Linked DNA regions of Limosilactobacillus reuteri. Each later gene encodes a partner of the first gene's protein in a complex. Links are inferred from orthologs where the notes say so. Each region holds a gene or a part of one and is shown on either strand. Other genes may lie near its edges.

Region 1 (5,669 bases):
AGGTTATCATCGCTGAATATGAAGGGGTTGGTGACAAGTACCCACTTTCAGCTGAAAAGCTTTCACCAGTATTAACAATGTACAAGGCTACTTCACATGAAAATGCCTTTGATATTTGTGCTCAATTATTACACTATGGTGGTGAAGGTCACACTGCTGCTATTCATACCCTTGATGATGATTTAGCAACTAAGTACGGTCTTGAAATGCGTGCTTCACGGATCATTGTTAACTCTCCATCTGGTATCGGTGGTATTGGTAACATTTACAACAACATGACACCATCACTTACTTTAGGTACCGGTTCATACGGTGGTAACTCAATTTCTCACAACGTTACTGATTGGGATCTCTTAAACATCAAAACAATTGCAAAGCGGCGTGAAAACCGTCAATGGGTTAAGATTCCCCCAAAAGTATACTTTCAACGCAACTCACTAAAAGAATTGCAAGATATTCCAAACATTAACCGAGCATTTATCGTTACTGGTCCTGGAATGAGCAAGCGTGGTTACGTTCAACGTGTTATCGATCAATTGCGTCAACGTCAAAACAACACTGCTTTCTTAGTATTTGATGACGTTGAAGAAGATCCATCAACAAACACTGTTGAAAAAGGTGTTGCCATGATGAACGACTTCAAACCTGATACAATTATTGCTCTTGGTGGTGGTTCACCAATGGATGCTGCCAAGGCTATGTGGATGTTCTATGAGCACCCAGAAACTTCATGGTATGGGGTTATGCAAAAGTATCTTGATATTCGGAAGCGTGCTTACCAAATCAAGAAGCCTACTAAGTCTCAACTTATTGGGATTCCTACTACATCAGGTACTGGTTCAGAGGTTACTCCATTTGCGGTTATTACCGATTCAGAAACTCATGTTAAGTACCCACTTGCTGACTACGCCTTAACTCCAAACATTGCGATTGTTGACTCACAATTCGTTGAAACTGTCCCAGCAAAAACTACTGCATGGACTGGACTAGATGTTTTATGTCACGCTACTGAATCATATGTTTCTGTTATGGCAACTGATTACACTCGTGGTTGGTCACTACAAACCATCAAGGGTGTTATGGAAAACCTTCCTAAGTCAGTTCAAGGTGACAAGTTAGCTCGTCGTAAGATGCACGACTTCTCAACAATGGCCGGTATGGCATTTGGTCAAGCCTTCTTAGGAATTAACCACTCTCTTGCCCACAAGATGGGTGGAGCATTCGGTCTTCCTCACGGTTTGCTTATCGCTATTGCAATGCCACAAGTAATTCGCTTTAACGCAAAACGTCCACAAAAGCTTGCTCTCTGGCCTCACTATGAGACTTACCATGCAACTAAGGACTACGCTGACATTGCACGGTTCATTGGTTTGAAAGGCAACACTGATGAAGAATTAGCTGAAGCATATGCTAAGAAAGTTATCGAACTTGCTCACGAATGTGGTGTTAAGCTTAGTCTTAAGGACAATGGCGTTACACGTGAAGAATTTGATAAAGTAGTTGACGATCTTGCTCGCTTAGCTTACGAAGATCAATGTACTACTACTAACCCAGTTGAACCACTTGTTAGCCAACTCAAGGAATTACTTGAACGTTGCTACGATGGTACTGGCGTTGAAGAAAAATAAATGAAAAAAGTATTTAAGGTGGGAGTAATTGTTTTAATCTTAGGAGTAATCCTCCTCGGAATAGGCTTCTTTAATAATGGTAACAAGGCTGTTTATTTTGAGAACAATCGTCCAGCAATTTTTCATTCTCACACTAAAACAATAAGTACTAATAAAGCTTTTGAACGGATTGATATCTCAGCATCGACAGCTAATGTAATAGTTCGTGAAGGCAAAAAATATCAAATTACTTATTCTGGTATAAGCAAGCATTCTCCGGCCGTAACTGTTCATAATAACGTTGCTTCAATTCGCCAAACTGGTGGCTTTCCGCTTGTCTTTAACTTTAATGATTATCAGCCCCACCAAGATTTAATCATTGTGACTATCCCACATGATCAAGCCATAGCTGGTCGTATTCATTTAGAGAGTGGTGATCTAACAGTTTCTCAAGTTAAAATGGACAATATTGATGTTAACAGTGATGCAGGCGAGGTTGAATACCGTCAAGTTACATTACGTGGAGGAAGTACAAAACTCTCGTCAGGTAACTTCACAGGACATGATTTAACAGTTCAAGGACAATATACTGTTAATAATCAATCTGGTGATAATACGGTCACAAACACAACTGTTGATGGCTACTTCCTAAAGACTGATGCAGGTGATAATGAACTTAATGGTGAAGATAAGGGTGAAGAACCCTTACATCAGAATGATGATGCAGAAAATGTGCTCCGCTTGATAACGCAATCTGGTGATAATGAAGTGAATTAAATGAATGAACGTCAAAAATACATTAATGATTTATCAATATATTTAAGACAATTAACTGATGAGGAACGAAATGATGCCTTAGAATTTTATGATGAATATATTGCCGATGCTGGGCTGGAGACCCGAACAGCGATTGAAGAAAGGTTAGGAACGCCACGACAGTTAAGTCATAAGATATTAGCCGATTATTCCATTAAAGCTAATAATGAGTCGATCAAAGAAGGACACCCTGCTTCGCCTCATTCTAGTTGGCGTGTCTTTTGGTGGGTGCTAGTAGCAATTATTACTTCCCCAATAACGTTTGGGCTAGGAATTGCCGTATTGGCACTATTGTTGGCAGCAGGGGGAGTCGCCTTAAGTTTGATTGTTGGAATAGTTGCTTTAATTTTTGGGGTTGCTGCCATAGCGATCGTATCTATTTATATTGGAATTGGTTTAATTGCAACAAACCTGTTTAGCGGACTATTTTATTTTGGCTTAGGATTGACACTGATCGGCTTATTCCTTGTTTGTTTACCTTTAATTTACTGGTTAATCAGAGTTATTGTTCAAGGGATTGCGAACTTTGCTAAGTTCATTTATGCAAAAGTGCAGGCAAGGAGGAAAAAGTAAATGAAGATTCAAATTACAGCTGACTTACTCGATGGGATGGTCTTAGCAATTCTTGAACACAAAGATTACTATGGGTATGCCTTAACTCAGCGAATGCAATCAGCTATTACCATTTCCGAATCAACAATGTATCCCGTTTTACGCCGGTTAAAAAAAGACGGTTATTTAATAACTTATGATCAGCCTTACCAGGGGCGAAATCGCCGTTATTATCAAATTACGGAAGCCGGCAAGGAGCATTTACAACGTATTCGTAAGTTATGGACTGATTATAAAAATAGTTTAGATGGTATTTTTTATGGGTTAGGTGAGGGAGAAGATAAAGATGAATGAATGTTAAAAGAATTCAAAACATTCATTGCTCGTGGTAACGTTATTGACATGGCAGTTGGGATAATTGTTGGTGCAGCTTTTACCTCAATCGTAAAATCATTAGTTAATAACCTTATTAACCCCCTTATTGGTTTATTCATTGGTCGAATTGACCTATCTAATCTTGTTTTGACGGTCGGCGATGCTCAGTTTAAATACGGAAGTTTCCTAAATGCAGTCATTAACTTCCTGATTATCTCCTTTGTTGTTTTCTTAATGGTAAAAGCAATCAATACATTCCGCAAAAAAGAAGATAACAAAAAAGATACTCCTAGCGAAGAAGTTATGTACCTCAAAGAAATTACTGAACTTCTGAAAAAGAATAAAGATTAAATGTTATTTAATGTTATTTTTTGGATCTTGGCAATTTGTTTTGTCATTAATGTCATTTGGATGTGGTTCCAACTTAATAATCAAATTCTACAAAAGACTTTCGCTTGGATCAATATTTGTGCAATTGTTATCGGTTTTTGGGTTTATTATGGTGTATCTCATGATGCAAGCGCAATTAACGGTTGGTTTATTGCTATGAACTGGGTTAACATCGCTATTGCTGCTATTCAATTCTACTTTGGTTACCGCACAAGCAATGATAGTACTACTCATCCTGCAAAGTAGATGGCTTTTGATAAGGATGCTATCATTGCTTCATTAAAGGAAGCATCAATCTCTGACCTTAACGACTTAGTTAAGGCTATCGAAGAAGAATTCGACGTTTCTGCTGCTGCTCCAGTTGCAGTTGCAGGTGCTGCTGGTGGCGACGCTGCTGCTAAGGACAGCTTCACTGTAGAATTAACTGAACCAGGTTCAGCTAAGGTTAAGGTTATTAAGGCTGTTAAGGACATTACTGGTCTTGGTCTTAAGGACGCTAAGGACCTTGTTGATGGTGCTCCATCAGCTATCAAGGAAGACGTTAAGGAAGACGAAGCTAACGACATCAAGGAAAAGCTTGAAGCCGCCGGTGCTACTGTTACCCTTAAGTAGATGAGTGAAGCAGCTATTGCTAAGAAAGCTGAAATCGTTAAGCAAACTACTGATATGCTTAACGCAGCTCAAAGTGCTATCGTTGTAGATTACCGTGGTTTAACTGTTGCGGAAGTTACTGACTTACGTAAGCAACTTCGTGATGCTGGTATCCAAATGTCAGTTATCAAGAACAAGATTCTTGATCGTGCTGTTGAAGGTACTGACTACGAAGATCTTCGTTCTACTTTTGTTGGACCAACTGCTGTTGCCTTCTCTGACGAAGACCCAATTGCTCCAGCTAAGATCTTGAAGAAGTTCGCTGATGACCACGACGCTCTTGAAATCAAGGGTGGTTTCATCGAAAAGAGTGTTAAGACTCTTGACGAAATCAACGAATACGCAAATATGCCAGGTCGCGAAGAACTGTTGTCAATGCTTGCATCTGCATTGCAAGATCCAATGCGGAAGATTGCTCGCGCAGTCAAGGCTATTGCCGACAAGGAAGACAAAGCCGCATAAATGAGAAAGATTAAAGTAATGACGGTATTTGGAACTCGTCCAGAGGGAATCAAAATGGGGCCAGTAGTCAAGGCCTTGGAGCAGGATGATCGCTTTTCATCAGTAGTGGTTTCGACAGGTCAGCATGCTGAGATGCTTCAACAGGTTTTAGCTGTTTTTCAAATAACCCCTGATTATGATTTGAAAATAATGCGTCCTGGACAAACATTAACGGAAATTACAATTGAAACGATGACGAAGCTTGAACCGATTATTCAAAAAGAGCAACCAGATATTGTGCTAGTTCATGGCGATACTAGTTCAGCCTACGCATCAGCTTTGGTTGCCTTTTATAATCGGGTTGCTATTGGTCATGTCGAAGCTGGTTTGCGAACCTGGGATAAATATTCGCCTTATCCAGAAGAGATGAACCGGCAAATGATTGATGATCTTGCTGATTTATATTTTGCTCCCACCCAAACAAGTGCTAACAATCTCAAAATGGGAAATCATCAGCATGGGATTATAGTGACGGGAAATACTGCCATCGATGCTTTGCGGTATACAATTGACCATTCGTATCATCACCAAGTATTAGACGAAATTGATCCCGACAAGAAGGTTATTTTACTTACCATGCATCGGCGAGAAAATTGGGGTAAACCGATGGAAGAAACTTTTAAGGCGATTCAAGAGATTGTGGATCAACGGGATGATATTGACGTTATTTACCCGGTTCATCTGAATCCTAAAGTTCAAGCGGTTGCTAATAAAATTTTTGGAAACGATAATCATTTTCATTTGATTTCCCCATTAGATGTTGTTGATTTTCATAAT
Region 2 (5,669 bases), 370 kb from region 1 along the record:
CCATTGCTAATTCTGGTAATCAAACAAAGACGACGAATATTCAGATTAACATTCCATTCGATGGAAATGGTGGCCAGCGTGAAAACCGTGTACAGGTATATATCAGAGATGCCAACCATAATTTAACAATGGAGTATCAAGATATTACAATTAATCAGGAAACAACAATTAATGTGCCATTTACCCTTAAACAAGGACAAACAGGTGCATACCGTGTTGTTCGCAATGGACGAACGATTATGAGTGCAACAAATATTACTGGATAATTGAAAACAGGAATAATCCAACAATCATTAAGTGGCTTTTATGATGTAATTGCAGATGAAAAGATTTATCGGACAAGGGCGCGTGGAAACTTTCGTCAACGAAAGATCAAGCCAGTAGTTGGCGATCATGTTGAATTCAGTGCTGAAAATCAACAGGAAGGGTATTTATTAAAAATCTTGCCTCGTCGCAATCAGTTGGTGCGGCCGCCTGTTGCTAATGTTGATATGGCAGTTGTCGTAACCTCAGCTAAAGAACCAGCATTTTCCGCTAACCTTTTAGACCGTCAATTGATTGCTTTAGAAGCCCAAGATGTTACTCCTTTAATTTATTTTTCAAAGACTGACTTACTGACAGATGATGAATACCAACAACTTTTACCAACGATCGAGGGCTATCGTAAAATTGGCTACCATGTTTATGCGGCCCGTGAGCCCTTTAACCCTGATCAATTAGTAAGTTTGATGGAAGAATTAAAGGGAAATATTGTAACAATGATGGGGCAGACAGGAGCAGGGAAGTCAACCTTGCTTAATCATTTGGCTCCCCAATTAAAATTAGCGACTGGTGAAATTTCCCAAGCGCTTCAACGGGGACGGCATACAACAAGAAAAGTAAGTTTACTAGATGTTAACGGTGCTCTGATAGCCGATACCCCAGGTTTTTCATCGTACGAAACATTTGATATGACGGTAAATGATTTGCCGCATTTATTCCCTGAAATGGCTAAAAATTCAGCTGATTGTAAGTTTCGGGGTTGCCTTCACATAAAAGAACCACAATGTGCTGTGAAGGAAGCGGTAAACAATGGTATAATCATGAAGAGTCGGTATGATGATTATCTTCAGTTCCATGAATTGATTACTAATCAAAAACCAAATTATAAGAAATGAATGATTAAAGTTGCACCATCAATTTTAAGTGCAGATTATGTAAATTTACAAAAGGACATTGAAAAGGTAGAAAAGGCCGGTGCACCATACTTACACATTGATGTTATGGATGGTACCTTTGTTCCAAGTATTTCTTACGGACCAGGTTTTGTTAAGGCTATTCGTCCAATTACAAACATGGTATTGGATGTGCACTTGATGGTTGAAAGTCCAGAACATATTTTACCAATGTTCATTGATGCTGGCGCTGATATTATTGGTGTTCAAGTAGAAGCTACTCAACACATTCACCGTGCTCTTCAAATTATCAAAAACGGTGGCGTAAAAGCCGAAGTTGTTATTAACCCAGGTACACCAGTAGCGATGATTGAACCAGTATTACACATGGTTGACCAAGTCTTGGTAATGACTGTTAACCCTGGATTTGGTGGTCAAAAGTTCTTACCGGAAACCGTTGACAAGATTGCCCAATTAAACGCAATTAAAGAAGAAAAGGGCTATAATTTCGATATTGAAGTAGACGGTGGAGTTAACGATAAGACAGTTGTCGATTGCTACAAAGCCGGTGCTACAGTAGCAGTTGCAGGTTCATATGTCTTTAACGCTGAAGATCCTGCTGAACGAATCAAGGCTCTTGAAGATGCTACTAAGTAAATGAGAGTAAATATACTAGTTGGCGGTCCGCTTGAAATGGTTCCAACCGAGTTGATTTTGCAACGTAAAGATGAAAAATGGATTGGGGTTGACCGGGGGGCTTTAAGATTATTAAGGTGGGGAATTAAGCCGGTTTTAGCAATTGGTGACTTTGATTCCGTTACTGGGGAGGAATTGCAAGGTTTAGAAGGTAAAATTACTCGTATAAAAACTTATCCTCCTGAAAAAGATTATACTGATACGCAATTGGGCGTGAAATTTGCAATCCAAGAACAGGCTGATGAAATTGAAATTTTTGGTGCAACGGGAGGACGCTTAGACCATTTATTAGCTAACCTCTTTCTTCCGTTGCAGAGTGAATTTAAACCATACTTAACCAAGATTAAGATTATTGACTGTCAAAATGTTGTCTCTTACTACTTGCCAGGGGATTACACTATTTCTCGCCTGCCGCATAAGAAGTACCTGGCCTTTGTCAATCTTACTCCTGTTCGAGGCCTTACGTTAAAAGACGAAAAATATCCACTGCAAAACTGGAGTAGTCAAATTCCATTTTCGTGGACAAGCAATGAATTTACAGCTGGAGAAAATCATTTTTCATTTGAAAGTGGAATTATTTCTGTAATTCAGTGTAGCGACCAATTAAAATAGATGGCTAAAGATTTTATCAACGGTAAACGGACGCAATTTGGTAATAAGCGTTCTCACGCCCTTAACTCAAGTCGGCGTAGCTGGAAGCCTAACTTGCAAAAGGTAACCATTTTAGTTAATGGTAAGCCTAAGAAGGTATACGTTTCAGCACGTACACTGAAGTCAGGTAAAGTGACTCGGGTTTAAATGGCAGTAAAAATCAAAACTAAGTCAGGTACAATTGACATTGATAATGATGTGATTTCATCAGTTGTTGGTGGGGCTGCTACTGATAACTACGGTGTTGTTGGAATGGCAAGCCGAAACCCCCTCCGTGATGGGGTTAACCAAATTCTTCGTCGTGAAAATTTTGCGCGCGGCGTTGTTGTTCGGCAGCAAGATAATGGTGTAGCTGTTGACGTAAATATTATTGTAGGCTATGGCACAAAGATCTCAGAAGTATCAAAAAGTGTCCAAGCAAAGGTAAAGTATAATCTTGAAACAATGCTCGGTATTACGGCAAATTCAGTTAATGTATGTGTCCAAGGTGTGCGGACACTAGAAGATTAATTGGCTGTAACAAAAATTACAAACCTTGAATTCGGTAAAATGGTCCAGGCGGCCGCCGATAAACTTGGTAAGAACGCTGAATTTATTAATTCATTAAATGTTTTTCCAGTTCCAGATGGAGACACCGGGACAAACATGACTTCTTCAATGGCAAGCGGTGCCAAGTACGAACGCAACGAAACCAGTAAGAGGGTTGGCGACCTGAGTGCAGCGTTAGCAAAGGGCCTTTTGATGGGAGCACGCGGAAATTCTGGGGTTATTTTATCGCAGATTTTCCGTGGCTTTGCAAAGGCAACAGAAGGCATGGATGTTTTATCTACTGCTGACTTTGTTAATGCTTATGCTAATGGTGCAAAGACAGCTTATAAGGCTGTGATGAAGCCAACAGAAGGTACCATTTTAACTGTTGTTCGTGAATCAGCTCAAGCAGGCCTCAATAAGATTAAAGAGACTGATGATCTTGTTGAGATTATGCATACTATTTATGAAGCAGGTGAAGAAGCGCTTAAAAAGACGCCGGATTTATTGCCAGTCCTGAAAGAAGTTGGCGTGGTAGATTCTGGTGGGCAAGGACTTGTCTTTGTACTTCAAGCCTTTGATGAAGCCTTGAGTGGCCGCGTAGATAAAAGTGATGACTATAAACCTGACAATGCTGAAATTGATGAGATGGTTCACGCCATGGATCACCAAAGCGTTCAAGGAAAGCTTAATCCTGAAGATATCAAGTATACTTACTGTACTCAAATGTTGGTACGACTTGGTAAGGGTAAACAAGTGACTCAAAAGTTTGACTATGATACTTTCTATAACTACTTAGCTGACTTAGGCGATAGTTTACTTGTTCTAAACGATGATCAAGTTGTGCGGGTCCATGTTCATACCGAGCATCCTGGTAAAGTTTTATCTTGGGGTCAACAATTCGGTGATTTACAGACAATTGAAATTCATAACATGGTTTGGCAACAAGAAGAGATCATGGAAAAAGATGAAGAAGACGCTGACAGTGAGTCGCCAATTGAGAAGGCAAAAGCAGCTGCAGAAGCTAAAAAGGACCTCCAGACAGCTGTTATTGCCGTCGCATCAGGAGAAGGAATAGCGAAATTATTAAGGAGCTTGGGTGTTACCCATATCATTACAGGTGGTCAAACAATGAACCCAAGCACTCAAGATATTCTTGATGCCATTAATAATAGTGGTGCCAAGCAAGCTATTGTTCTGCCAAATAACGGCAACATCTTTATGACTGCTGATCAAGCTGCTGAAGTCGCTGATATTCCAACAAAAATTGTCCACAGTAAGACGATTGCCCAAGCGATGAGTGCGTTGCTTGAGTACAACCCAGAAGCATCTTTGGACGAAAATCAAGCAAATATGGAAGCTAATACAAATACGGTTGCCAGTGGAGCGGTTACTAATGCTGTTCGTGATACAACAATTGATGGTCGTGAAATTAAGAAAGACGACTACATGGGAATTGTTGATGGTAAAATCGTCACTACTGATTTGGAGCTGAAAGAAGCCGCTATTAAGATGGTTAAAGCCATGCTTGACGAGGATAGTGAAATTGTAACGATCTTATATGGAGCTGGTGGTGATCAAAAAACTGCTGAAGAGATTAAAGCAGCAGTTGAAGAAGTAGATGATGAATTAGATATTCAGATTTACGATGGTGGTCAGCCAGTTTATCCGTACCTGATTTCGGTTGAATAGTTGCGGAGTTTAACGGATTCCGTCGCCAATTTAAAAGGAGTTGGTCCTAAGCGGGTAGCAGATCTAGCTACTCTGGGAATAGATACTATTGAAGATTTGTTGACGTATTATCCCACTCGCTATAACGATTTTACGCCTACAGACATTGAAAGCGCCAAGGATAAGCAGAAAATTACTCTTCAAGGAGTAGTGGTGTCAGAACCGCTCTTGGTCCGCTATGGTTATCGGCGCAACCGGCTTACCTTTCGAATGCAGGTAGGTAATGAAGTGGTGATCGCAACTTTTTTTAATCAGCCCTATATTAAAAAGCAAATCGAACTAAATCAGCAAGTAACTGTAATGGGGAAATGGGATGCATCTCGCCGTCAAGTAACAGGAAACAAGCTTCTTAAGGAAAAAGCTGATGATCGAAATGAGTTTGGTGCGGTCTATGCGGTGAATAAGCATATCCGGCAAAATGTCCTCCAAAGTTTTATTCGTCAAGCTTACGAGGAATATGCCAATATCATTCCAACGTATTTGCCAGAAACGATTCGTCAACGATACCGGTTAATGGATCGGCGACAAATGATTAGGGAAATTCACTTTCCACAAACTCAGGCAACTGCAAAAGCCGCCCGCCGAACAGCAGCTTACGAAGAGTTTTTCCTGTTTCAGTTACGACTGCAAGCAATTCGCCGTGCCCACCGTCAAGAAGATGGCGAGCGGATTTTATACCATAATGACGAGTTAAAAGAATTTATTGGCGGACTCCCATTTGAATTAACTGATGCCCAAAAACGGGTTGTTAATGAAATTTGCCGTGATATGCGTCAACCATACCAGATGAATCGATTGTTACAGGGAGATGTTGGTTCTGGAAAAACAATTGTTGCTGCTATTGCCATTTATGCAGCTATTACTGCCGGTTATCAAGCAGCTTTAATGGCGCCGACAGAAATTCTGGCA

Evidence for each region. Proteins that work in one complex are often made in the same cells at the same time.
Region 2: rplL (region 1) and rpmB share a complex: the UniProt entries of both Escherichia coli proteins name them as parts of the 50S ribosomal subunit. The link is inferred for Limosilactobacillus reuteri from one-to-one orthologs.

What each region holds. Positions count from the first base shown.
Region 1 is NZ_CP059275.1:1,076,772-1,082,440, forward strand. The notes cover bases 2,670-5,669. They hold rplL (50S ribosomal protein L7/L12), read left to right. Parts: upstream 2,670-3,986; coding sequence 3,987-4,352; downstream 4,353-5,669. Other genes in these bases: HHK02_RS06300 (DUF1700 domain-containing protein), read left to right, coding at 2,670-2,996; HHK02_RS06305 (PadR family transcriptional regulator), read left to right, coding at 2,997-3,329; mscL (large-conductance mechanosensitive channel protein MscL), read left to right, coding at 3,330-3,701; HHK02_RS06315 (hypothetical protein), read left to right, coding at 3,702-3,986; rplJ (50S ribosomal protein L10), read left to right, coding at 4,353-4,853. Also shown: adhE (bifunctional acetaldehyde-CoA/alcohol dehydrogenase), read left to right, coding at 1-1,628; HHK02_RS06295 (DUF4097 family beta strand repeat-containing protein), read left to right, coding at 1,629-2,384; more of HHK02_RS06300, read left to right, coding at 2,385-2,669. UniProt on the Escherichia coli protein: The binding site for several of the GTPase factors involved in protein synthesis (IF-2, EF-Tu, EF-G and RF3). Is thus essential for accurate translation.
Region 2 is NZ_CP059275.1:711,652-717,320, forward strand. What follows is about bases 1,056-4,055. They hold rpmB (50S ribosomal protein L28), read left to right. Parts: upstream 1,056-2,462; coding sequence 2,463-2,648; downstream 2,649-4,055. Other genes in these bases: rsgA (ribosome small subunit-dependent GTPase A), read left to right, coding at 1,056-1,157; rpe (ribulose-phosphate 3-epimerase), read left to right, coding at 1,158-1,811; HHK02_RS04150 (thiamine diphosphokinase), read left to right, coding at 1,812-2,462; HHK02_RS04160 (Asp23/Gls24 family envelope stress response protein), read left to right, coding at 2,649-3,011; HHK02_RS04165 (DAK2 domain-containing protein), read left to right, coding at 3,012-4,055. Outside these bases: pknB (Stk1 family PASTA domain-containing Ser/Thr kinase), read left to right, coding at 1-266; more of rsgA, read left to right, coding at 267-1,055; more of HHK02_RS04165, read left to right, coding at 4,056-4,721; ATP-dependent DNA helicase RecG, read left to right, coding at 4,722-5,669.